2 regions of the Janthinobacterium sp. EB271-G4-3-2 genome follow, and region 2 is predicted to be linked to the other one. Evidence: predicted binding sites of a transcription regulator. Region 2 holds the regulator's gene; the other holds the start of a gene.

Region 1 (12,162 bases), on a different contig from region 2:
CTGGAGCAGGCGTGTCTGCTCGATCCGCTCCATGCGCAGGCCTGGCGGCACCTGGCGCAGGTGCTCGAACGGCTGGGGCAGCACGAGCGCGCCGCCGTCATGCGGCGCCAGGCGGCCAGCTTGCAGGAACACGATGTGCGGCGCGACATGGCCTTGTTGCGCGGCGAGGCGCGGCCGAAGCTTGCGCCCGAGCCTGTGCCGGATGCGCCCGCCATGGCGCGTGTGGAGATCACGCAGAGCGATGGCATGGCCCGCCTGCGGCGCCTGCCGTCGGCCGTCGTGCGCAGCGTGCCCGCTGCCGCGTCGGTGCCTGTGGCGCCTGCACCGGCAGCCGGCGCGCCGCATCCGCGCCTGGAAATTGTGAACGGCAACGGCGTGCCTGGCTTGGCCGCCGCGCTGGCGCGCAGTCTGGCCGGTGCGCCCGTGCAAGTGGTGCGCCTGGCCAATGAAACCAGCTTCCAGGTGGCGCGCACGCGCGTCGAATACCGGCCCGCGCAGGAGCAGGCGGCGCGCCAATTGGCCCGCCAGCTGGGCGCCCAAGTGCAGACCCAGGCCGCGGACTGCCCCGCCAGCGAGCTGCGCCTGGTACTGGGGCGCGATCTCACCGACCCTGCCATGCTGCACCGCTATTATCTGCAGCAATTGCAGCTGGCGCGCCGGGCGCTGGCACGGCTCGGTTAACACGTTTTTATCGGCATAAAAAAATGCGGCGCTTTTTGTGGGCGCCGCGTGTTTTTCATGCTGCGGATTATTTCGGCAAGCGGCGGCGCGTAAAAGCCAGGGCCGCCAGTCCCATGCCCAGCAGGAACAGGGTGCCAGGCTCCGGTACTTGCAAGGGATCGATGACGACGATATCGGTGCGCGTGGACTTGGAAAAGTTCAAGGTGTAGCTGCCGGCGGGCAAAGCGAAATTCGAGGTCAGCGAAAACATCGCGAAGCCGTTCGCAAAGGCGCGCGAGGTGGCCGGATCGTTGGTGCCGGTCGTCATGTTCAGGCTGAAGGGATCGAGGCTGCCGACCGCATGGTTGCCATTGACGTCGCTGCCATTGTTGGCGTCGCCATCGGGCGCGAACTGGAAGATCACGCCATCGGCATTCGCGTTCGACAGGCAGCCGACGGGGCTGGCGCTGTTGCAGGAGATATTGAAGATATCCATGATCGACACGTTCGACTTGTCGCCCATCGTCGTCACGCTGGTGCGCAGATCGCGCCGTCCCATGAAGCTGAAGGTGATGAAGCCGGCGCTCGACAGGGTCAGGTTGACGGAGCCGGTGAGCGTGTCGCCCGCCGTCGACGTGGCGGCGCCCACCGTGTTGCGCTGGGCTTCCGAGACGGCGCGCACGGTGGCGCCGCCGCCGTTGAGCATGTTGCCGAAGGCGTGCGCATCGCCGCGGGCGAACTCCAGGGTGGAACTGGGGCTGGGTGCGTAGTTATTTTGCGGCAAGCCGCCGCAGCCGCCGCCCGAGCACACTTGCAGCACGTCGGCATTGGCGGCCGGCCCCGTATTGACGGCGCGCGGATTGACGGCCACGCCCCCTTCGAAGAAGGCGCTGTCGCTGGCATTGCGGTTGGCGCCAGCCAGCGACAGCGCGCCGGCGCTGGTGGCGATGCGGAAATTGTTCAACTCATTGACGGCCAGGCCGTACGCACCGGCCTGCGCCTGACCGCTGGCCAGCAAGCTTGCCGCCGCCAGTGCGCCCAGCCAACCCAGGGTCTTGTTTCGTGTGTGATCGACGTTCATCGCAGCCTCTTATCGTAGTCAGTCTCGGAAAATCCGGGGGAGAAAGAATCCAGAATGATCTGCCTGGATTCATCTCGTAGACAGTGATAAGCAGCTTGCGTGCCATACAAAAAAAGCATATTGAATCAAGGGCTTGCGCAAAGCGGACTGAGCCGGTGGAAGCAAAGTGTAAGAAAGGCCGACGCCGCTTTGCCGGCGGTGCCGGTCAGTGTCAGGTACCCCGGTGATAGCCGAGGTGGCCACCGGAATTGCGCGCGCAGCCGCAACCGATGCGGGCCACTTCCTCGTCTTCCGTCAGTTTCCAGTTGGTAATCGTCGTGTGCTGCCAGTCGATGTCGCTTTTCTTGACAGGCTTTACCGTCAAGGTGCGTGCTTCCGCATCTGTGTACTCCATCAATTCCTCGTCGTCGGCGATGTCGAAATGGCGGTGGATCAGGGAAATGCCGAAGCGGTCGAGCGCGCCGTAGCGTTGCAGCACGTCGCGCAATTCGCGAAAGCAGGCGAGGTCGTCGGGCAGCAGCGGATTGACGGCGGAAATATCGGCGACGGGCTGCCATTGCATGGCGTGGATGTTCAGGCTGTGCATGATGTTCTCCTGTGCCCCTTGTCGCTAGCCCAGGCTGCCGGAGGGGCGCCGTCACGCCTGGCGAAATGCTCATCGTGGCCGCAACGCCGTTGCGGCGCTTGCGCCAGATCAAAGGTGCGGCACAACGCGCCTTGCCCGGTAAAATAGGCCATGGCAAACAAAACCCCCACCTTCCCCGGCGCGCGCACGGGCCGCGGCCAGGTCCTGGCCGTGCTGCTGTCGAACCGCGACCAGTCCGGCGCCGAGCCGCTGCAAGGCCGCGTCTCGCTGGCCGCCATCGTCAAGGCGCTGAAACGCAAATACCACTGGCCCATCGAAACGCACAGCTTTCCCGCGAATACGCAGGACGGCCGCGCCAGCTGGGCGACCGTCTACAGCTTGCCGGAAAAGGTCATTCAAACCGCGTTGGACGGCGGCGGCCGGGAGTGGCTGGAGAGCCGGGGAGTACCTGGGCGGCGCTGAGCGCGCGGCCCGCCTTGCTCGATCCCTTTATTCGAGCCGGAAGCCGACCTTGAGCGTGACCTGGAAATGCGCCACCTTGCCGTCGACGATATGGCCGCGCGATTCCGTCACTTCATACCAGTCCATGTGCTTGACCGTCAGCGCCGCCTTGGCAATGGCATCGCGTATCGCCTGATCGCTGCTCTCGGTCGACGTGCCGACCAGTTCGATCAACTTGTAAGTGTGTGCGGACATGATATTTCCCCAGGTAGGCAAGCCAGACATCGGGAGCCTGCTTTGCGCAGGTACGTGCTCATCTTGCGCCTAAACGTGCTGATAGTCATTGCGCGGTGCAGCAATCCATCACAGGAGTAGTTCGCAGAAGGGAGAAAAGAAAAAAGGGCTACCAGCCGAAGCGGGTAACCCTTTGATTTTCTACTGAATTCTGGTGCCGACTGCCGGTTTCGAACTGGCCACCTGATGATTACAAATCAACTGCTCTACCAAATGAGCTAAGTCGGCAAAAACTGCGCGTTGCGAATTATACGCTATTTAATGCGTGTCAGGGTCGGGCGGCCGCCTTTTTTTGGTGGCTCGTCGTCGCCTGGTGTGGCGCTGTCGCGTTGTTCGGGGGAGCTGGCCGGCACGGACGACAGGGTCGGACCGCTGGCGGCGGGGGCGAGCACTGGCGGCGGCACGTCGGCCGAGGCCGGGCTGTCCGTCGGTTGCGCATCGGGGTCATCGTTGCCCAGCACGGGCTCGAAAGCCATGCCCTGGCCGTTTTCGTTGGCGTAGATGGCCATCACGTTGTCGACCGGCACATAGATTTCGCGCGAGACGCCGCCGAAGCGGGCGTGGAAGCGGATGGCGTCGTTGTCCATCTTCAGGCCGCTGGTGGCGCCGAAGCTGATGTTGAGCACGATTTCGCCCTTTTTCACGTATTCCATCGGTACCGTGGTGCGCGAATCGACTTTGACCGCGAGATAAGGCGTGTAGCCGCTGTCGGTGCACCACTCGTAGATGGCACGCAGCATATAAGGTTTGGTTGAGATTTCAGACATGGTAGGCACTGTGAGGCGGGAGCGCCGCCACAAGGCGGGCGCACCGGTAATTCAATGAGGCGATAGGGCAACTAGCTCAATACAAAACAAAGAATGATAGTTGGCCCAAGATGCCCCAGAAAGCGTCGCGAGCAAGCCCGATATCGGCTTCAGTAACGCAGCCGTACTTCAGTACGGCGAGTAAGCCAAGTCGAGAGCGGGCTGCGCAGTAGCTTTATGGGGATATCTTAACGGCGCATGACCTTTTCGGAAGGGGTCAGTGCTTCGATGTACGCTGGACGCGAGAAGATGCGTTCGGCGTATTTCATCAGCGGTGCGGCCGTCTTCGACAGTTCGATGCCGTAGTGGTCCAGGCGCCACAGCAGCGGTGCGACAGCCACGTCGAGCATCGAGAATTCGTCGCCCAGCATGTACTTGTTTTTCAGGAACAGTGGCGCCAGGGTCGTCAGGCGGTCGCGGATTTCCGCGCGTGCCTTGTCGTGGGCCTTGTCGTTGCTCTTGGCGCGTTCGCTTTCCAGCACGTGCACGTGCACGAACAGTTCTTTTTCGAAATTGAACAGCATCAGGCGCGCGCGGGCACGCATCAGCGGATCGGCCGGCATCAGTTGCGGATGCGGGAAGCGCTCATCGATGTACTCGTTGATGATGTTCGATTCATACAGGATCAGTTCGCGCTCGACCAGGATAGGCACCTGGCCATACGGGTTCATGGTCGAAATGTCTTCCGGTTTGTTGAACAGGTCGACGTCGCGCACTTCAAAGTCCATGCCTTTTTCAAACAGAACCAGGCGGCAGCGTTGCGAAAATGGGCAGGTTGTACCCGAATAGAGAACCATCATTTTTTATAGTTCCTTAGAAACAAAGGGGGTGAAGCCGCGAACGGCTCACCCCAGGTCGCTTGTCCACTCATGCGGACAACGCAGAAACAGGCATAAACCGGCCTATGGCCGGCGCCTCACTTATTTGACTTCCTTCCAGAACGACGCGTTAAGGCGCCATGCCAGCAGAGCAAAGACCGACAGGAACAGCAGCACCCACACGCCCAGGCGCTTGCGTGTCTGCTGTGCCGGTTCGGCCATCCACTCCATGTAACCGACCAGGTCGGCTACCGCATTGTCATACTCGATCTTGTTCAACGTACCTGGCTTGACCTGCTCGAAGCCGGTAAATTTGTGGATCTTCTTGCCAGCTTCGTGCGGATCATTCTCTTCCACGAACTTGGCAGTCTGGACACCTTGCAATTCCCATAATACATGCGGCATGGCAACATTCGGCACGACCATGTTGTTCCAGCCGGTCGGACGAGTGTCGTCTTTATAGAACGTACGCAGGTAAGTATACAGGTAGTCGCCGCCTGTGCCAGCGGAAGATGATTTCGCGCGCGAAATTACCGACAAATCGGGCGGTACGACGCCAAAGAAAGCCTTGGCGTCCTGCGCTGCCAGGCTTGTCGTCATCAGGTCGCCCACTTTATCGCTGGTGAACAACAGGTTCTGCTTGATCTGGTCTTCCGTCAAGCCCAGGTCGCGCAGGCGGTTGTAGCGCATCGACACGGCAGAGTGGCAATTCAAGCAATAATTGACGAACAATTTGGCGCCATGCTGCAGCGCCGCCATGTTGGTCTGGCGGTCAGGCGCCTTGTCCAGCGGAAAGCCGCCTTCGCTGGCGAGAGCCATGGCGGGCACGAGTGCCAGGATGGCGAGCAGTTTTTTTGCAATCTTCATATGATGTATGTCCTTTGAGCGTGGCGTGAGAGCGGCTTAGTGCGGGTGAAACGTCACACGCGACGGCACGGTCTTGAACTTGCCCATGGCACTCCACCATGGCATCAGCAGGAAGAAGCTGAAGTAAATCAGGGTGCACACTTGCGACACGATGGTTTTTGCATCCGTTGGCGCCTGGGTCCCGAGGTAGCCGAGGATCAGGAACGACAGGCCGAAGATGGCATAGATGTATTTGTGCCAGGTCGGACGGTAGCGGATCGATTTCACCGGCGAATGATCCAGCCATGGCAGGAACGCCAGGATCACGACGGAACCGCCGAAGAACACCACGCCCCAGAATTTTGCGTCCAGCACCTGCGGCAGCATGCCGATGATGGCGACGATGGCGATGCCGGCGATGATGGACTTGACGGTCGTCGACAGGCGCGACTTGAGCCAGATGAACACCACGTAGGCGGCCACGACACCCATCAGCACGTACATGAAGTCGGCCGTGGTGGCGCGTAGCACCGAGTAGAACGGCGTGAAGTACCAGGTTGGCGCGATGTGCAGCGGGGTCTTCAGCGAGTCGCCTGGCAGGAAGTTGTTGTATTCCAGGAAGTAACCGCCCATTTCCGGCGCGAAGAAGACGACGGCGCTGAAAATGACGAGGAAGATCGATACGCCGAACAGGTCATGCACGGTGTAGTAAGGATGCGAAGGAATCGAATCGACCGGGTGGCCGTCGGCGCCCAGGTTTTCTTTCACTTCGATGCCGTCCGGATTGCTCGAGCCGACTTCATGCAGGGCGATCAAGTGCGCTGCAACCAGGCCCAGCAGTACCAGCGGGATGGCGATCACGTGGAAGGCGAAGAAGCGGTTCAGGGTCGCGTCGGAGACGACGTAGTCGCCGCGGATCCACAGCGACAGGTCAGGGCCGATCAGCGGGATGGCGCCAAACAGGTTGACGATCACTTGGGCGCCCCAGTACGACATCTGGCCCCATGGCAGCAGGTAGCCGAAGAACGCTTCGGCCATCAGGCACAGGAAGATGGCGAAACCGAACAGCCAGATCAGTTCACGTGGCTTGCGGTACGAGCCGTACAGCAGGCCGCGCGTCATGTGCAGGTAGACGATGATGAAGAAGGCCGAGGCGCCCGTCGAGTGCATGTAGCGCACCAGCCAGCCCCACGGTACTTCGCGCATGATGTACTCGACGGAGTTGAAGGCCAGGGCCGCATCCGGTTTGTAGTGCATGGTCAGGAAGATGCCGGTGACGATCTGCAAGACCAGCACCAGCATGGCCAGCGAGCCGAAGATGTACCAGAAATTGAAGTTTTTCGGGGCGTAGTACTTGCCCCATTGGTCATTCCACAGCTTGGTCAGGGGAAAGCGGTCATCGACCCAGCCCAGCGCTTTTTCGGCGACGGGAGCGTCTGCCGGGAATTTCGTCTCTTTGAAAGCAGCCATGATCAAGCCTCGCCTTTCTCGTCTTTACCTATCAGCAATTTGGTGTCGCTCAGATACATATGACGCGGCACTTGCAGGTTGTCCGGCGCCGGCTTGTTCTTGAACACGCGGCCTGCCATGTCGAAGGTGGAGCCGTGGCAAGGGCACAGGAAGCCGCCTTCCCAGTCATCGGGCAGCGACGGTTGCGGGCCGGGGGCAAATTTCGAGGAAGGGGAGCAGCCCAGGTGGGTGCAGATGCCGACGGCGACGAGAATTTCAGGCTTGATCGAGCGTGCCTCGTTCATGCAGTATTCCGGCGTGAATTCGGCGGGATTGCGTTGGGAATTGGCATCGGCGACTTTGCCGTCGGTCTTTTTCAGGGACGCGATCATTTCCGGCGTGCGCTTCAGAATCCAGACCGGCTTGCCGCGCCATTCGACGGTGCGCATTTCGCCGGGTTGCAAGGTGGTGATGTCTACTTCGACCGGCGCGCCAGCCGCTTTCGCGCGCTCCGACGGCTGGAAGGTGCTTACCAAGGCTCCCGCGGTTGCCAATCCAACTACACTGCCCGCCGCGCACGTGGCGACGAGCAAGCCGCGACGGCCTGAATCGACCTGCTTTTCGTTACTCATGCAAACCCCAATCAGTCAAAATGCGAATCTTTATTATGAGTGGCAGCCGCGAAAAACCCGTCGCCGAAGCTCTATCCCACTGATTGCCGCGATCCGCATCTTTGTACGGTAACGTGGCAACATCCCTGCGGAACTTCGGCCAATGGCGCAGCCCGTGCCAGTTTCTTGTTGATTATCCGGAAGTGAAAAAGCCACTTCTGGCAACCGCAAATTATAAGTGAAGCAAACAACGAATAAAACAAAAACGTTGCTTGTACCATAATTTATATACTTTTGCAGGAGGTGGCTAGTTCTTTCGAACTAGATGCGCATGGCTGTGCCGGAATTGGTCCTGTCGGCAACCACAAGTTGGTGTCCCCAGGAATCAATAGTATGATCGGCATGTTTTTATATCTATCCGAAGGAGAAATTCATGGCAATGATGCAAGAATTTAAAGAATTTGCAATGAAGGGTAACGTCGTCGATCTGGCGGTCGGTGTCATTATCGGCGGCGCCTTCGGCAAGATTGTCGATTCGCTGGTGCAAGACGTGATCATGCCGCCCATTGGCCGCATTTTCGGCGGCCTCGATTTCGCCAATTACTACCTGCCCCTGAATGGACAAGCCACCACCCTGACCCTGGTGGAAGCGAAAAAGGCGGGCGCCGTGCTGGCCTACGGTAACTTCCTGACCATTCTGCTCAATTTCGTCATTCTGGCCTTCATCATCTTCCAGATGGTACGCCTGATGAACAAGGCCCGCCGCAGCGAACCGGTCGCGCCGGCAGCGGCACCGGCCACGCCGGAAGACATCGTGCTGCTGCGTGAAATCCGCGACTCGCTGCAGAAGAACGGACAGAATAGCAACGATCTGGCAAAATAAGTCGTTCCGGCACGGGCCGGCTGATTTGGGCAGAGAACTGTATGCGACGATTCTGGTTATTGTTTGCGCAAACCGTGACGATCGCGTTGGCGCTGTACTTTGTGTACGGCGCGCTGCGCCCGGCGAGCCGGGTACAGCAACTGGGTTCTCCCGCGAAACCGGTGCCCGTGGTGGAAACGGCGTCCAGCAGCCTGGCGCCCGGCTCCTACCGCGACGCGGCGGCGCGCGCCATGCCCGCCGTCGTCAACATCCTCACCCTGCAAGTCCCCAAGCGCGGCGCCCATCCGCTGGCGCGCGATCCCTTCTTCAAACGTTTCTTCGGCGACCGCGACCCGGACGACGGGGATGACGACGACTTGAAAAACAGCCTCGGCTCCGGCGTCATCGTCAGCCATGAAGGCTATGTGCTGACCAACAACCACGTGGTCGAAGGCGCCGATGAAATCGAAGTGGTGCTCACCGATGGCCGCAAGGCGCCGGCCAAGGTGGTGGGCCTGGACCCGGAAACGGACCTGGCCGTCATCAAGATCGACCTCGACAAGCTGCCCGTCATCGTGCTGGGCCAGTCGGAACTGGCGCGCGTGGGCGACGTGGTGCTGGCCATCGGCAATCCGTTCGGCGTGGGCCAGACGGTGACCATGGGCATCATCTCCGCCCTGGGGCGCAACAATCTGCACATCAACAGTTTTGAAAACTTCATCCAGACGGATGCGGCGATTAACTTCGGCAACTCGGGCGGCGCCCTGGTCGATACGCGCGGCAATCTGATCGGCATCAATACGGCGATTTATTCGCAAAGCGGCGGCTCGGTCGGCATCGGCTTCGCCATTCCCGTGTCGACGGCCAAGACGGTGATGGAAGCCATCATCAAGGATGGCCACGTGGTGCGCGGCTGGATCGGCGTGGAAACGCAGGACATCACGCCCGAGCTGGCGCAAAGCTTCAACTTGCAGCGCACCAGCGGCGCCATCATCGCCGGCGTGGTGCGCAACGGCCCGGCCGACAAGGCGGGCATCGTGCCCGGCGACATCCTGCTGACGGTGCAAGGCAAGCCCGTCGGCGACACGACGGAAATGCTCAACCTGATCGCCCAACTGCCGCCCGGCGAAAAAGCTAAAATGACGGTGCTGCGCAAGAATCGCGAAGCGGCACTCGACGTGATGGTGGGCAAGCGCCCCATCCCGAAAGAGCTTTCCAAATAGTTGCTGATCGGAATTTGACACATGCATGTGCGTGATTTGACCCAATTTTTACGTGAACTGAGCGACAACAACAACCGTCCCTGGTTTGTGATGAACAAGCCCCGCTACGACATCCTGCGCGAGGAATTCCTGGCCCTGGTCACCAGCCTGATCGGCGAGCTGGGCAAGTTCGACCCGGCCGTGAAATACTGCAATCCGAAGAAGGCCATGTTCCGCATCAACCGCGACGTGCGCTTTGCCCATGATAAAAGCCCGTATAAAACGCGTTTTTCGGCCGCCATCGCGCCGAACGACATGCGCCGCCCCAGCAAGGCGGGCGGTCCCACGTATTATCTGCAGATCGACGGCCAGGGGAACCTGCTGTTCGGCGCCGGCGAATACATGCCGCCGCCGGGCCGTCTGAAGGCGCTGCGCGAGCACATGGTCAACGATGCGCCAGGCTTTTCCAAAGTGCTGAAAAATAAGCGCTTGAAGGCCCGTTTCGGCTCCATCCAGAACGAGGGCAAGCTGCAGCGCCCGCCGAAGGGGTTTGACGCGGACGCCGAACATATCGAATTCATCAAGCTGAAGAGCTTTTTCGTCTGGACCGAAGTGCCGCTGCCCGTCAACGCCCCCGAGAAACTGCTGCCGACCCTGGCGGAAGGCTTGAAGGATGCGTGGCCGCTGGTCGAGTGGATGCGCGGCGCGAAAGAGCCGGAGGAAGTCACCGAATAATTGCTGAAGGAGCACATGATGGCATTGGAGCACGCAAGTTCAGGACAGGTGATCGACGTGCTGCGCAGGGACGGCGACGACCTGTCGCAGTTTTCCGCCATCGCGCTGGCCAAGACGGATGAACTGGAATTGATCCGCATGTGCATGCCCAAGGGCAAGACCATGCCCGAGCATCATGTGCTTGGTGAAATCACCTTGCTGTGCCTGCAAGGGCAGGTGGCGGTGGAAGCGCATGGCGGCGTGCACCTGCTGGGGCCGGGGCAGATGCTGTACCTGCTCGGCGGCCAGGCGCACGCCCTGGAAGCGCGCGAAGACAGTCTGTTGCTGCTGACGATCTTGATGGCCAAAGCGGGGCGTTAGGTTTCCCTGGCGGGTCAGGTCGCCTTAGGCCGCCTCGGCGCGCGGATCGCGCGACAGCAGCTGCTGCACCATCACGTGCGGCAAATCCCCATCGAACAGCACGCCGGCCACCGCATTGGTGATCGGCATGTCGACGCCCATGCGGCGCGCCAGTTCGCGCACGGCCTTGGCGCAGGGCACGCCTTCGGCCACGTGACCGAGTTCGGCCACGATGGTCTCCAGCGCCTTGCCTTGCGCCAGGCCCAGGCCGACCCGGCGGTTGCGCGACAGGTCGCCTGTGCACGTCAGAATCAAGTCGCCCATGCCGGTCAAGCCCATGAACGTTTCCGTCTGGCCACCCAAGGCTGTGCCCAGGCGCGTGATTTCCGCCAGGCCACGCGTGATCAGCGCGGCGCGCGCATTCAAGCCCAGGCCCAGGCCGTCGGCCACGCCGGTGGCAATGGCCAGCACGTTCTTGACGGCGCCGCCCACTTCCACGCCTACCAGGTCGTCGCTCGCATACACGCGGATGGTGCCGCCATGCAAGGCCGAGACGACGGCACCGCGCAAGGCGGCATTGTGCGAAGCGATGGTCAGCGCGCACGGCAAGCCGCGCGCCACTTCCTGCGCGAACGAGGGGCCGGACAGGGCGCCGCCGGGGATAGTGTCGCCCAGCACTTCCTGCACGATCTGGTGCGGCAGCAAACCCGTGCCGCCTTCGAACCCTTTGCAGAGCCACACGAGGTTGCCGATGGCCTTGTCTTTCAATTGATGCAGCATGGGCCGCAAGCCCGCCACGGGGCAGGCGGCGATCAAGAGGCCGTGTTCGCCACTGGCATGCGCGACGGCGGCGTCGAAATCGGCGCTGATGCGCAATTGCGGCGGCAATGGGAAGCCGGGCAAATAACTGTTTTCGCCGTTGGCGGCCATGGCGGCCATGGCGTCGCCGTTGCGGCCCCACAGCAGCACGTCGTGGCGGCCGGCCAGGGCCATGGCCACGGCCGTGCCCCAGGCGCCGGCCCCCAGCAGGGTGATCTTGCGGGCGGCGGGAATACTATCGGGAGTGACTTCAGGAGAAACTTGCATGCAACCTCAACGGGGCAGGGGAAACGGGCACGGTGCTTACAAGCCCCACACTTCGCTGGTCTTGACGTAGCCGCTCAGGCCATCCTTGTGGCGCACCTTGACCCAGCCGGAGCTCGCTTGCTCGCTCATTTCCAGCAGCACGCCCTTGTCGACGAGGAGGATGGCGGAGGCGGTATCGTCGGGGCTGGCGCGAACCTTGAGGTTCGCGGCGCGCGCCACGACGTTGCGCTTGGCCGACAGGCCTTTGGCTTCCGTCCAGGCCATTTCGCCGCTGGCGTCGCGTACCTTGACCCATTCGCCGTAGCTGAGCACGACTTCCAGCGGCATGCCGCGTGGCGCCACGTAC
Region 2 (12,162 bases):
TGATTTCCATGACGGGCAAACCGAATTCCAGCCTGGCCCAGCTGGCCGACGTGCACCTGGATATTTCTGTTGAGAAAGAAGCCTGTCCGCTGAACCTGGCGCCGACGGCCAGCACCACCGTCACCCTGGCCCTGGGCGACGCCATCGCCGTGGCCTTGCTCGACTTGCGTGGCTTCAAGGAAGAAGATTTCGCCCGCTCGCACCCTGGCGGCGCCCTGGGCCGCCGCCTGCTCACGCACGTGCATGACGTCATGCGCAGCGGCGAACGGGTGCCGAAAGTGCCGGTAGAGGCATCCCTGCTGCAGGCGCTGGAAGAAATGACGAAGAAGGGCATGGGCATGACGGCCATCGTCGATGCGGACAACCGCCCCGTGGGCGTGTTTACGGATGGCGACTTGCGCCGCATGTTCGAGCGCGTGCAGGATTTCACGCAAGTGGCGATCCGCGACGTCATGCATGCGCAGCCGCGCAGCATCGCTCCCGAACGCCTAGCCGTCGATGCCGTGGCCGTGATGGAGCAGTTCCGCATCAACCAGATGCTGGTCGTCGATGCCGACGGCAAGCTGGTGGGCGCCCTGCATATCCATGATCTGACGCAAGCGAAGGTGATCTGATGGACAGCGTAGCGGACAACCTGGCGCGCGCGGCCAAGGTCAAACTGATGATCTTTGACGTCGATGGCGTGCTCACCGACGGCAGCCTGCATTTCGGCCCCGATGGCGAGATGATGAAAACGTTTAATGTGTATGATGGCCTGGGCATCAAGCTGCTGCAGGAATCGGGCGTGCAGACGGCCATCATCAGCGCGCGCCGCTCGGCCATTACGGCGCGCCGCGCGCAAGACCTGGGCATTACCCATGTGCACCAGGGCGGCCACGACAAGCTGACGCCGTTTCGCGAACTGCTGGCGCTGACGGGCTTGACGGAAGAACAATGCGGCTATATCGGCGACGACGTCATCGATGCGCCCATCCTGAAACGCGTGGGCTTTGCCGTCAGCGTGCCGGGCGGGCGTCCGGAAGCGCAGGACCTGGCGCACCATGTGACGCAGGCCGGCGGCGGCCGCGGCGCGGTGCGCGAAATCTGCGAATTCCTGCTGCGCGCCCAGGACAACTATGCGCGCGTCATGGCGCCGTTCCTGGAGTGAGGCGTACCTTGCCGCCAGTGATCTTTGAAAGAGTGAAACCCTATGCGTAAGCCAGGAGGCGCCCATCGCTGGCGCACGATTTTTACCCTGCTGGGCGCGGTTGTTGTCGCGCTGGCCAGCTTTTGGCTGCTCGAAGTGATGAACAAGAATAGCCAGGATATCAAGGCCAGCAAGCATCTGGATGAGCCCGACTATTTCATCACCAATTTCAGTCTGGTGCGCATGGATCTGACGGGTAAGCCCAGCTATATCGTGTCGGGCAACAAGCTCACGCATTATCCGCTGGACGATTCGTCCGATATCGACCAGCCCTTCGTGCGCAAGCTCACGCCCGGCATGCCGCCGTTGAACATGAATGCGGAACTGGCGCATATCGACCAGGACAATACCCGGCTGCAACTGCACCGCAAGGTCGTGATCGACCGCGCGGCCAGTCCGAAGGCGCAGAACCTGACGGTCAGGACGGAGGCGCTGACGGTGTTTCCGGACGAGGAAAGAATGGAAACGGACGTGCCTGTCGATATCCTGACGGGCACCTCGCGCCTCAATGGCATCGGCATGAAGGCCAATAACGCCACCGGCGTGGTGGAAGTGCAGAATGCGCTGCGCATGGTCCTCCCGCCGAAACCGCGCCCGGCCGCGGCGGCACAATGACAGAATGAAACAAGGAAACCCTACTATGAAGAATATCTTGCTGTTGACCGTATTTTCGCTGGCCATCATGGGCGTGGCGCATGCCGAGAAGGCCGATTCCGAGAAGGAAGCCGTCATCACGGCACGTAGCGGCCACGTCGATGACGTCAAGCAAGTGCGTACCCTGACGGGCGACGTCGTGCTGGTCAAGGGCACCCTGACCATGAAGGCGGGCCGGGCCCTGATCACGGAAGACCCGCAAGGCTACCAGTTCATCACCTTCTGGGCCGATCCCGGCAAGCTGGCCACCTTCCGCCAGAAGCGCGACGGCGCGGGCGACCTGTGGGTCGAAGGCGAGGCGGAGCGCGTGGAATACGACAACAAGACGGAAGTGGTGAAACTGTTTTCCAAGGCCAAGCTGACGCGCCTGGAAGGCACGAAAGTGACCGACGTGGCCAATGGCGCCTTCATCTCGTATGACAGCCGCCAGGAAGTATTCAAGATGGAAAATTCCGACAGCGGCACCAGCACCTCCGATGGCGGCAGCGTGCGCATGGTGATCCAGCCGAAGACCAAGGCGCCCCAAGCGGAGAAAGCGCCGGCCACGCCTGCGCCAGGAAAGAAATAATGGACAATACTCGTTGCGGCAGCACCCTGATCGTTCGCGGTCTGCAAAAAACCTATGGCAAGCGGCAAGTCGTGCATGATGTCTCGCTGCAAGTCGAATGCGGCGAAGTGGTGGGTTTGCTGGGTCCGAACGGCGCCGGCAAGACCACCTCGTTCTACATGATCGTCGGCCTGGTGCCGTCGGACGGCGGCAGCATCGACATCAGCGGCGTGGACATTTCCAGCCTGCCGATCCACCGCCGCGCGCAGATGGGCTTGTCCTATCTGCCGCAGGAAGCGTCCGTCTTCCGCAAGCTGACGGTGGAAGACAATATCCGCGCCGTGCTGGAAATCCAGACCGTCGAAGGCCGTCCTTTGAAGAAGGCCGAGATCGAGGAGCGCCTGGATAAACTGCTGGCCGATTTGCAGATTGAAAAGTTGCGCGAGAACCAGGCCCTGTCCCTGTCGGGCGGCGAGCGCCGCCGCGTGGAAATCGCCCGCGCGCTGGCCACCGATCCCCGTTTCGTGCTGCTCGACGAACCGTTCGCCGGCGTCGATCCGATCGCCGTGATCGAGATCCAGCGCATCGTGCGCTTCTTGAAGGAGCGCAATATCGGCGTGCTGATCACCGATCATAATGTGCGCGAGACGCTGGGTATTTGCGACCGTGCCTACATCATCAACCAGGGCTCGGTACTGGCGTCGGGACGCCCCGACGACATCATCGCGAACGAGTCGGTACGCCGGGTCTATCTGGGCGAACACTTCCGCATGTAAGCCAATGAAACAATCATTGCAGCTGCGCACTTCGCAGCACCTGGCACTGACGCCGCAGTTGCAGCAATCGATACGCCTGTTGCAATTGTCGACCCTGGAATTGCACCAGGAGCTCGAGCAACTGCTGACGGACAATCCCTTGCTCGAGCGCCTCGATGACCCGCTCGACCGTTCGCTGCGCCTGCTGTCCGACGGGGCCTTGAGTTCCACGGCCGCGCCGGCCGAAGCGCCGCCCCAGCCGCCAGGCCAGGAGGCGCCTGCCACGCCGGCCGAAGCGGAAACCTTTGACGGCGAGGCGGGCGAGGGCCCGGCCGCCGCGGACGGCGGCGACAGCGACTGGAGCGAGGCGAGCCGGGGCAAGGCGCCCGACGACGAAGATTCGCGCCCGCAACTCGAAGCCCATCACTGCACCTTGCGCGAACACCTGATGGAGCAGATGCGCGTGACGGTGCTCGAGTTGCGCGACCGCGCGCTGGTCGAGCTGATCATCGACGCGCTCGACGACAATGGCTACCTGGAAGAGACGCTCGACGACATCCTGGCGCGTCTGCCGGAAGAGCTGGAAATCGATGCCGACGAGATGCGCACGGCCTTGTCGCTGCTGCAAAGTTTCGATCCGCCCGGCGTGGGCGCGCGCAATGCGTCCGAATGCCTGGCGCTGCAAATCAAGCGCTTGCCGCACATTGCCATGGTGACGCGGCGCATGGCCCTCGTCATCGTGGAAAAGCACCTGGCCTGGTTTGCCCAGCGCGATTTCAACAAGCTGAAAAAAGCCCTCGACTGCGACGATGAAGACCTGCGCGAAGCACAGACGGTGATTCGCCAGTGCAATCCGCATCCGGGCGCCGTATTCGCCTCGGACGTGTCCGATTACGTGGTGCCCGACGTCGTCGTCAAGCGCGCGCGCAATGGCTGGCAAGTGACCCTGAACAACGACGTCATGCCGCGCCTGCGCGTCAATGCCATGTATGCCAACTTGCTCAAGCAGGGCAAGGGCGAGGGCGCCATGGGCGCACAGTTGCAGGAAGCCAAGTGGCTGATCAAGAATATGCGCCAGCGTTTCGACACGATCCTGCGCGTGGCACAGGCGATAGTAGAAAGACAAAAGAACTTTTTCTCGCACGGAGCCGTTGCCATGCGCCCCCTTGTGCTCCGTGAAATAGCTGATACACTGGGTTTACACGAGAGTACTATCTCGCGGGTAACAACTCAAAAGTACATGCTGACCCCGCACGGCATGTTCGAGTTGAAATATTTCTTTGGTAGCCACGTCGCCACCGAAGCGGGGGGCGAAGCGTCATCGACGGCGATACGGGCATTGATCGTGCAACTGACAGGAGCAGAAGACCCTAAAAATCCTTTATCCGACAGTAAGATTGCGGACATGCTGGGGGAACAAGGCATGGTGATTGCGCGACGTACTGTTGCCAAATACCGGGAAGCGTTGAAAATTCCGCCAGTGAGCCTGCGTAAGTGTTTGTAAGTTTTTTTCGGTTCCTCTGCGGGCCGGATAGGATGGACCGCACGAACCCGATCATCTTTAGGAGTGTGTATGAATCTCACCATCAGCGGACATCATCTCGAAGTGACACCAGCCATCCGTGAATACGTACAAACGAAGCTGGAGCGCGTGAAACGTCATTTCGATCAAGTTATCGATATCGCCGTGATTCTGACCGTGGATAACCTCAAAGAGAAAGAAAAACGTCAAAAGGCCGAAGTCAACCTGCGTTTAAGTGGCAAAACTGTCTATGTGGAAAGCCTGGCACAAGACCTGTATGCCGCGATCGATGCCCTGATCGACAAGCTCGATAGGCAAGTGATGAAATACAAAACCAAAGTGCAAGGGCACGGTAAAGAGGCGATCAAGCATCTGCCAGACAGCTCGGAAGAAGAATTCGCCCCCGCCTAAGCGGCCCGCGACTTTCAACCGGTTGTGATCAACTAAGGGCGCACATTGCGCCCTTTTTTGCGCCCGTACCTTTTGAACGCAATGTTCCCCGCGCAGGCGCTAGAATGTTTGTACTTTCACTTCTTTCACGCCTGCCATGAGCGACTTCGTCCAGACTTCCATCCGCAACCGCACGGGGCATATCGTGCTCGACCGTCCGAAGGCCTTGAATTCCCTGTCGCTGGAGATGGTGCGCGCCCTGAGCGCGGCCCTGCTGGCCTGGCGCGACGATCCGCAGGTGGACGCCGTGGTGATCCGCTCGAGCAGCGAGAAAGCCCTGTGCGCCGGCGGCGACATCCGTTTCTTTTACGATGCCGGCCTGGCCACGCCGCAAGGCGGCAGCGCCTTGCTGGAAGATTTCTTTACGGAAGAATACGCGTTAAATCATGTGATTCATTTCTATCCGAAACCGTATATCGCCGTGATGGATGGCGTGGTGATGGGCGGCGGCATGGGCGTGGCGCAAGCCGGGCCCGGCAACCGCTTGCGCATCGTCACGGGCCGCACGCGCATGGCCATGCCTGAAGTCAATATTGGTTTGTTTCCCGATGTGGGCGGCAGCTATTTCCTGTCCCGCCTGGCCGGCCAGCTGGGCCTGTACCTGGGCTTGACGGGCTTGACGATCAGCGCGGCCGACGCCCTGTACATGGACCTGGCCGATGTCTACCTGCCCGAGGCGCAGATGGGGGCGCTGCTGGCCCTGTTCGAGTCGACGCCGGGCGAGGCCTTGCCGGTGGCCATCAAGGCGCTGGCGGCGCCATTCCAGGCACAGGCCGGCGTCTCCTCGCTGGCGGCGGCGCGCGCGGCGCTGGACCGCCATTTCGGCGCCGGCTCCGTGGCGGCCATCATGGCCTCGCTGGCGCAGGACGACAGCGCATTCGCCGGCAAGGCCCTGGCGGCCATGCGCCTGCGCTCGCCCTTGATGATGTCGGTAACTCTGGAATTGCTGCAGCGGGGGGCTCACTTGGGCGTGGCCGATTGCCTGCGCATGGAGCGCACGGTGGTGGGCCACAATTTCGAGCATGGCGAAGTGCTCGAGGGCGTGCGCGCGCTGGTGGTCGACAAGGACAATGCGCCGCGCTGGCAGCCTGCCAGCCTGGACGGGGTCGACGCGGCCATGGTGGCGCGCTTCTTCGCCCCCGTCTGGCCGGCGTCAGCGCATCCGCTGCGCCACCTGAATTAACTAGCTACGTTCGCGGTGGCGCAGCACCACCCGTTCATTCGGGCCGAAGTATTGCGCCAGCCGTTCCGCCATGTACACGGAGCGGTGCTGGCCGCCCGTGCAACCGAGGGCCACCGTCAGGTAGCTGCGGTTGTCGGACTTGAATGACGGCAGCCATTTCTCGATGAAGGCGCGGATGTCGGCCAGCAGTTCCAGCGCGCTCGGCTGCGCGTCAAGGAAGGCGATCACAGGCGCGTCGCGGCCGTCGAGCGGGCGCAGCGCCAGGTCGTAATACGGGTTCGGCAAGGCCCGCACGTCGAAGACGAAATCGGCGTCCAGCGGCACGCCCAGCTTGAAGGCGAACGATTCGAAGAACAGGGTCAGCGGCGCGCGTTCGGAGGCGACGATATCCTTGATCCAGGCGCGCAATTTGTTGGCGCTCAGCTCCGACGTGTCGATCACGTGGCCCAGCTGCTCGATGGCCGACAGGCGTTCGCGCTCTTCCGAAATGCACTCGATCAGGGTGCGCCGGCTGGCCGGATTCTGGTTCGGACGCAATTCGTGCGACAGCGGATGGCTGCGCCGCGTTTCCGAGAAGCGCGCCACCAGCGAATGCGTGGTGGCCGTCAAAAACATGACCTTGACGTCGTGCCCCTGGTCGCGCAGCAGCGCCACATTGTGCGGCAGGCTGACGAGCGACTCGGCGCTGCGCGCATCGACGGCGACGGCCAGTTGCGGTGTACCTTCGTCGAGCAGGGTTTGCACCAGGCTGGGCAGCAAGGCCGGTGGCAGGTTGTCGACACAATAATAGCCGGTATCTTCCAGCACATTGAGCGCGACGGATTTACCGGAGCCGGATATTCCGGTGATAAGGACGATATGCATAGCCTGATCATACAATAAAGATCGGCACTCTGCTCCAAGGCAATTATCTTTACAAATTATTGCAATTGGGTCGTAGTGTTGGTTAAGCAAAATCCTGGGACAGATCGTAGGTCGGCTTAGCGCGTAGCGCGTAAGCCGACACACCCGCGACGCCAACAATGTTGTCGGATTACGCGGGACGTTGTCCCGCTAATCCGACCTACGGTGCTAATCGCCACTCATCGCTAACCTCTGCCTCTCCATGAACTCCTGCAAGGTATCGATGCCGCGCAGCTGCAAAATCGTATTGCGCACGGCCGCTTCCAGCAGCACGGCGATGTTGCGGCCGGCGGCGACAGGGATGACGACCTTGCGCACGGGCAAGCCCAGCACGTCTTCCGTGGGGAACAGGAAAGGCAGGCGCTCGACTTCTTCTTCCAGCGCGTTGCGGCGCACGAGGTGCACGATCAGTTTCAAGCGCATCTTGCGGCGCACGGCCGTTTCGCCAAAGATGGCTTTGATGTCGAGTAAGCCCAGGCCCCGTACTTCGAGCAGGTTTTGCAGCAGGGGCGGGCAGCGGCCTTCGATCATGTTCGGCGCGATGCGCGAGAATTCGACGGCGTCGTCTGCCACCAGGCCATGGCTGCGCGAGATCAGTTCCAGCCCCAGCTCGCTCTTGCCCAGGCCCGAATCGCCCGTGATCAGCACGCCCACGCCCAGCACGTCCATGAACACGCCATGCATGATGATGCGCTGCGCCAGTTTTTTGGACAGGTAGACGCGCAGGAAGTCGATCACTTGCGCGGCCGGCAGCGGGGTGGAGAACAGGGGAATGTTTTGCTCGTCGCAAATGGCGAGGATGTCGGGCGGCGTTTCCAGCCCCTGCGCGATGATCAGCGCGGGCGGGCCGCCGGCGATCAGCTCGCCGATCACGTGGGTGCGCGTATTGACCTTCAGGCGCTGGTAGTAATTGATTTCCTGGTGGCCGAAGACCTGGATGCGGCCCGGATGGATCAGGTTCAAGTGGCCCACCTGGTCGGCGGCCGACGAGACGTCGCCCGAGATCAGGCGCTCGCCGCCGGGGAAGCCGGCGAACCAGCCCAGTTGCAGACTTTCACGATTGTCGTCGTACAGGCGTTGTATCGTCAGCGGCGTTTGCAACATGGCAGTCTTCTTCAGGAGTGGAGGAATACCTGAAGTTTAACCCGCCGCTTGCAGACTGGGTTGCCAATTGACGATGCGCGAATGCACGGACTTTGGTTCCGGATCCGTGGCCAGCGCCGTGCGGAAGGCATCATCGGAAAACATTTCGGCGATTTCCGACAGGATTTCCAGATGTTGCTGGGTGACATGATCAGGAATCAGCAGGAAAAACAGCAGATTGACGGGCTTGCCATCGGGCGATTCGAAGGGAATCGGTTCGGCCAGGCGCACGAAGGCGCCCAGCGGCGATTTCAAGGTTTTACTGCCCTTGACTCTGCCATGCGGCACGGCCACGCCATGGCCCAGACCCGTCGAGCCCAGGCGTTCGCGGGCAAACAGATTGTCCGAAACGGTAGAGCGGGCGATGCCGTAATTGTTTTCGAAGATCAGGCCGGCTTGCTCGAAGGCGCGCTTTTTACTGGAGACTTCCAGGTCCAGCAGGACGTTTTCGAGGGATAGTATTTTGCTAAGATTAGTCATGACACTCAATGAAATGGTGCAATGCGCAGAGGGCTTGCGAGCCGAATTATAGGCCTGTTTCGGCGGCCTGTAACGCCAATTCTCAACAGTATACGCCCGCTACGGGCGCAGTGGGCGCTACAGCCCACGTGACCATCATTTTAGCAAAAAAATAACATCGGCGTGTATCGGCTATTTCCTGATTAAAAACACGCGGCGCGCCGGTTTTTCCGCCGCCGAATGCCGATTTTCCAATTTTTCAGCGTCTGTGACATGCTCTGCGGCACTACTGCAACGTTGTTTTAAAACACAGCCAACATTCCTGCTGGCATGGTTTTACGGTGTTGCTGGGTGTTGCTCGGTTGTTACTGGCGCGCGTTGCGCAGATTGCCCGGCATCGTACCCGTGCTGAAGTTGCTGCGCCATGGATTGATATCGAGGCCGCCGCGGCGCGTATAGCGCGCATACACGGACAGTTTTTGCGGCTTGCACTGACGCAAGATATCGACAAAGATGCGTTCCACGCATTGCTCGTGGAATTCATTGTGCTCGCGGAAACCAATCAGGTAGCGCAACAGACTTTCCTGATCGATCTGCGGCCCCGCATAGTCGATTTGCACACTGCCCCAGTCAGGCTGGCCCGTCACCAGGCAATTTGATTTGAGCAAGTGCGAGACGAGTTTTTCTTCCACGGGCGCTTCATCCAGGGCGGCTTTCAGCAGCAGCGGCGAAGGCGTGTATTGCGTGATTTCCAGGTCCAGGCGGTCGAGCAGCACGCCGTCGAACTCGCCCATTTTCAGCTTGCCGAAATCTTCCTGCAAGGTCAGTTCCACTTGCACGGGCGCGCCGAAGCCGTTCGACAAATCCTGCTTGAGCAGGGCCAGCAGCGCATCGGGGTTGTCCAGCTTGGTCTGGTTGAACGAGTTCAGGTACAGCTTGAACGATTTCGACTCGATGATGTTCGGCGAATCGGCCGGCGCGCTGACCTTGGCGATGGCCACCTGCGGCTTGCCGCGCTGGTTCAGCCACGACAGTTCATACGCATTCCAGATATCGAGGCCGAAGAAGGGCAAGGTGCCGCGCAGTTCCAGCTCGTCGCGCTTGCCCTGGCGCGGAATCGGAAACAGCAATTCCGGCGCGTAATCGGTGCGGTAGGCGGAGCTTTTGCCCAGGGGGGATTGTTCGGCGAGGTCGTTGGTGGTGGTCATGGTCGTGTGGCGTGAATTCAGTCAAGCACGCATGGTAGCCTATTTCGGGGTCAGACCCGTCGGGTCTGACCCCAGCTTGTTCGCCTGGGTTAGAACTAACCTAAAAACAGCTTGTAGACGGGATTGCTGCTCTCATCCCAGTAACGGTACCCGAGGGTATCGAGGAAGCGGGCAAACTCGCCCATCTCATCGGGCGGCACTTGCAGGCCGATCAGGATGCGGCCCACGTCGCCGCCCTGGCTGCGGTAATGGCACAGGGAAATATTCCAGTTCGGCGCCATGCTGTCGAGGAAACGCATCAGCGCGCCGGGGCGCTCGGGGAATTCAAAGCGGTACAGCAACTCGTCCTGGGCCAGCCGGCTCTTGCCGCCCACCAGGTGGCGGATGTGCGACTTGGCCAGTTCGTCGTGGGTCAGGTCCAGGGTCTTGAATTCGTGTTCCTCGAAGGTTTTCGCCAGCACGCTCGACTCATGCCGGTCGGCAATTTGAATGCCGACGAATACGTGCGCGGCTTTTTCATCGCTGATGCGGTAATTGAATTCCGTCACGTTGCGCGCGCCGATGAGCGAGCAGAAACGCTTGAAGCTGCCCCGCTGTTCGCGCATGGTGACGGCAAACACGGCTTCGCGGAATTCGCCCAGTTCAGCCCGTTCCGCGACGAAACGCAGCCGGTCGAAATTCATGTTCGCGCCGCTGGCGATGGTGATCAGGGTTTCGTTGTTGACGGGGTGCTTGGTCAGGCTGGCCCGCTCCACATAGGCCTTGGCGCCGGCCACGGCCAGCGCGCCGGACGGCTCCAGAATGCTGCGTGTATCCGTAAACACATCCTTGATGGCGGCGCAGATGGCGTCCGTGTCGACCGTGATGATTTCATCGACATACGCCTGCACCAGGCGGAAGGTTTCCTCGCCGGCCAGGCGCACGGCCGTGCCGTCGGCAAACAGGCCCACGTCGTTCAGGGTCACGCGTTCGCCGGCCTTCAGCGAGCGGGCCATGGCGTTTGAATCGACACTTTGCACGCCGATGATCTTGATGTCGGGGCGAATCTGTTTCACGTAGGCGGCAATGCCGGCGATCAAGCCGCCGCCGCCGATGGGCGCGAAGATGGCGTGGATGGGGCCGGCGTGCTGGCGCAGGATTTCCATGCCGATCGTGCCCTGACCCGCGATCACGTCCGGGTCGTCGAACGGGTGCACGAAGGTCAGCTTCTGTTCCTTTTCCAGGGTCAGCGCGTGGTTGTAGGCATCCGTGTACGACTCGCCGTGCAGCACCACCTCCACGTTCACGCCGCCCCGTCCTTTGACCGCCTCGACCTTCACCAGCGGCGTGGTGGTCGGCATGACGATGACGGCACGGCACCCCATGCGCGCGGCCGACAGGGCCACGCCCTGGGCATGGTTGCCGGCCGAGGCGCAAATCACGCCGCGCTTGCGTTCCGCTTCGCTGAGCTTGGACATCTTGTTGTAGGCGCCGCGAATCTTGAAACTGAACACGCTTTGCATGTCTTCGCGCTTGAAGTAAATCTGGTTGTTCAGGCGCTGCGACAGGGCAGGGGCCAGTTCCAGCGGCGTTTCGGTGGCGACGTCATAGACGCGGGCGGTCAGGATTTTCTTGAGGTAGTCGATGTTCATAGTCTGCAAGCAAGTGATTCTGGGCCAGAAAGGGTCTGGAGCGTGTCTGTCGATAGCGGCGGCGCGGCGGCGGATAGCCTGGCGACAATAATGCTCTGTGGAACTGCGGGCGGGTCTGCCTTTGCCGGCCGGCGCGATGTGTGCGGCGCCCAGGCTGCTCTTCATTATAATGGAGAGCCTTACCGCATCGCGAAGTGTTCCATGATCGAATCCGCAATCGCCTGGCTGCTGCAGCTGATCGCAGCACCGGAAGTCGGGCTGACATCGGTCTTTCTGATCAGCTTTATTTCCGCCACCTTGCTGCCGCTCGGCTCGGAGCCGGCCGTGTTTGCCGTCATCAAGGCCAATCCCGCGCTGTTCTGGGCCGCCATCGGCGTGGCCACCCTGGGCAATACCCTGGGCGGCATCGTCGACTACTGGCTCGGCTACCGGGCCAAGCAGGCGTTCGCCAAGGAGCGCGACACGCGCTGGTTCCGCTGGCTGGCCCGCTATGGCGCCAAGACCATGCTGCTGGCCTGGCT

What was found. The regulator sigma-54, encoded in region 2, starts transcription at its own class of promoters, with help from an activator protein. The targets are predictions, from matches to a motif close to TGGCANGNAANCTGCTTT.
Region 1: IGS55_RS11835 (EDSAP-1 family PEP-CTERM protein) is a predicted target of sigma-54. The motif match lies at 1,829-1,846, and genes of this name have one in related genera.

What each region holds. Positions count from the first base shown of each region.
Region 1 is NZ_JACYMG010000004.1:348,425-360,586, forward strand. It holds gene IGS55_RS11830 (LytR C-terminal domain-containing protein) at 1-681, shown strand, start outside; gene IGS55_RS11835 (EDSAP-1 family PEP-CTERM protein) at 749-1,741, opposite strand; gene IGS55_RS11840 (hypothetical protein) at 1,953-2,327, opposite strand; gene IGS55_RS11845 (hypothetical protein) at 2,478-2,789, shown strand; gene IGS55_RS11850 (dodecin) at 2,817-3,023, opposite strand; tRNA gene IGS55_RS11855 (tRNA-Thr) at 3,215-3,290, opposite strand; gene IGS55_RS11860 (ClpXP protease specificity-enhancing factor) at 3,317-3,829, opposite strand; gene IGS55_RS11865 (glutathione S-transferase N-terminal domain-containing protein) at 4,057-4,668, opposite strand; gene IGS55_RS11870 (cytochrome c1) at 4,789-5,553, opposite strand; gene IGS55_RS11875 (cytochrome b) at 5,590-7,002, opposite strand; gene petA (ubiquinol-cytochrome c reductase iron-sulfur subunit) at 7,005-7,613, opposite strand; gene mscL (large conductance mechanosensitive channel protein MscL) at 8,026-8,475, shown strand; gene IGS55_RS11890 (Do family serine endopeptidase) at 8,517-9,677, shown strand; gene IGS55_RS11895 (DUF2461 domain-containing protein) at 9,699-10,391, shown strand; gene IGS55_RS11900 (hypothetical protein) at 10,407-10,751, shown strand; gene IGS55_RS11905 (NAD(P)H-dependent glycerol-3-phosphate dehydrogenase) at 10,776-11,816, opposite strand; gene IGS55_RS11910 (SH3 domain-containing protein) at 11,853-12,162, opposite strand, start outside.
Region 2 is NZ_JACYMG010000008.1:179,579-191,740, reverse strand. It holds gene IGS55_RS18070 (KpsF/GutQ family sugar-phosphate isomerase) at 1-614, shown strand, start outside; gene IGS55_RS18065 (KdsC family phosphatase) at 614-1,147, shown strand; gene lptC (LPS export ABC transporter periplasmic protein LptC) at 1,190-1,801, shown strand; gene lptA (lipopolysaccharide transport periplasmic protein LptA) at 1,827-2,408, shown strand; gene lptB (LPS export ABC transporter ATP-binding protein) at 2,408-3,163, shown strand; gene IGS55_RS18045 (RNA polymerase factor sigma-54) at 3,168-4,646, shown strand; gene hpf (ribosome hibernation-promoting factor, HPF/YfiA family) at 4,716-5,075, shown strand; gene IGS55_RS18035 (enoyl-CoA hydratase/isomerase family protein) at 5,212-6,297, shown strand; gene rapZ (RNase adapter RapZ) at 6,298-7,161, opposite strand; gene hprK (HPr(Ser) kinase/phosphatase) at 7,369-8,304, opposite strand; gene IGS55_RS18020 (PTS sugar transporter subunit IIA) at 8,341-8,823, opposite strand; gene queF (NADPH-dependent 7-cyano-7-deazaguanine reductase QueF) at 9,168-10,010, opposite strand; gene ilvA (threonine ammonia-lyase, biosynthetic) at 10,106-11,641, opposite strand; gene IGS55_RS18005 (YqaA family protein) at 11,843-12,162, shown strand, end outside.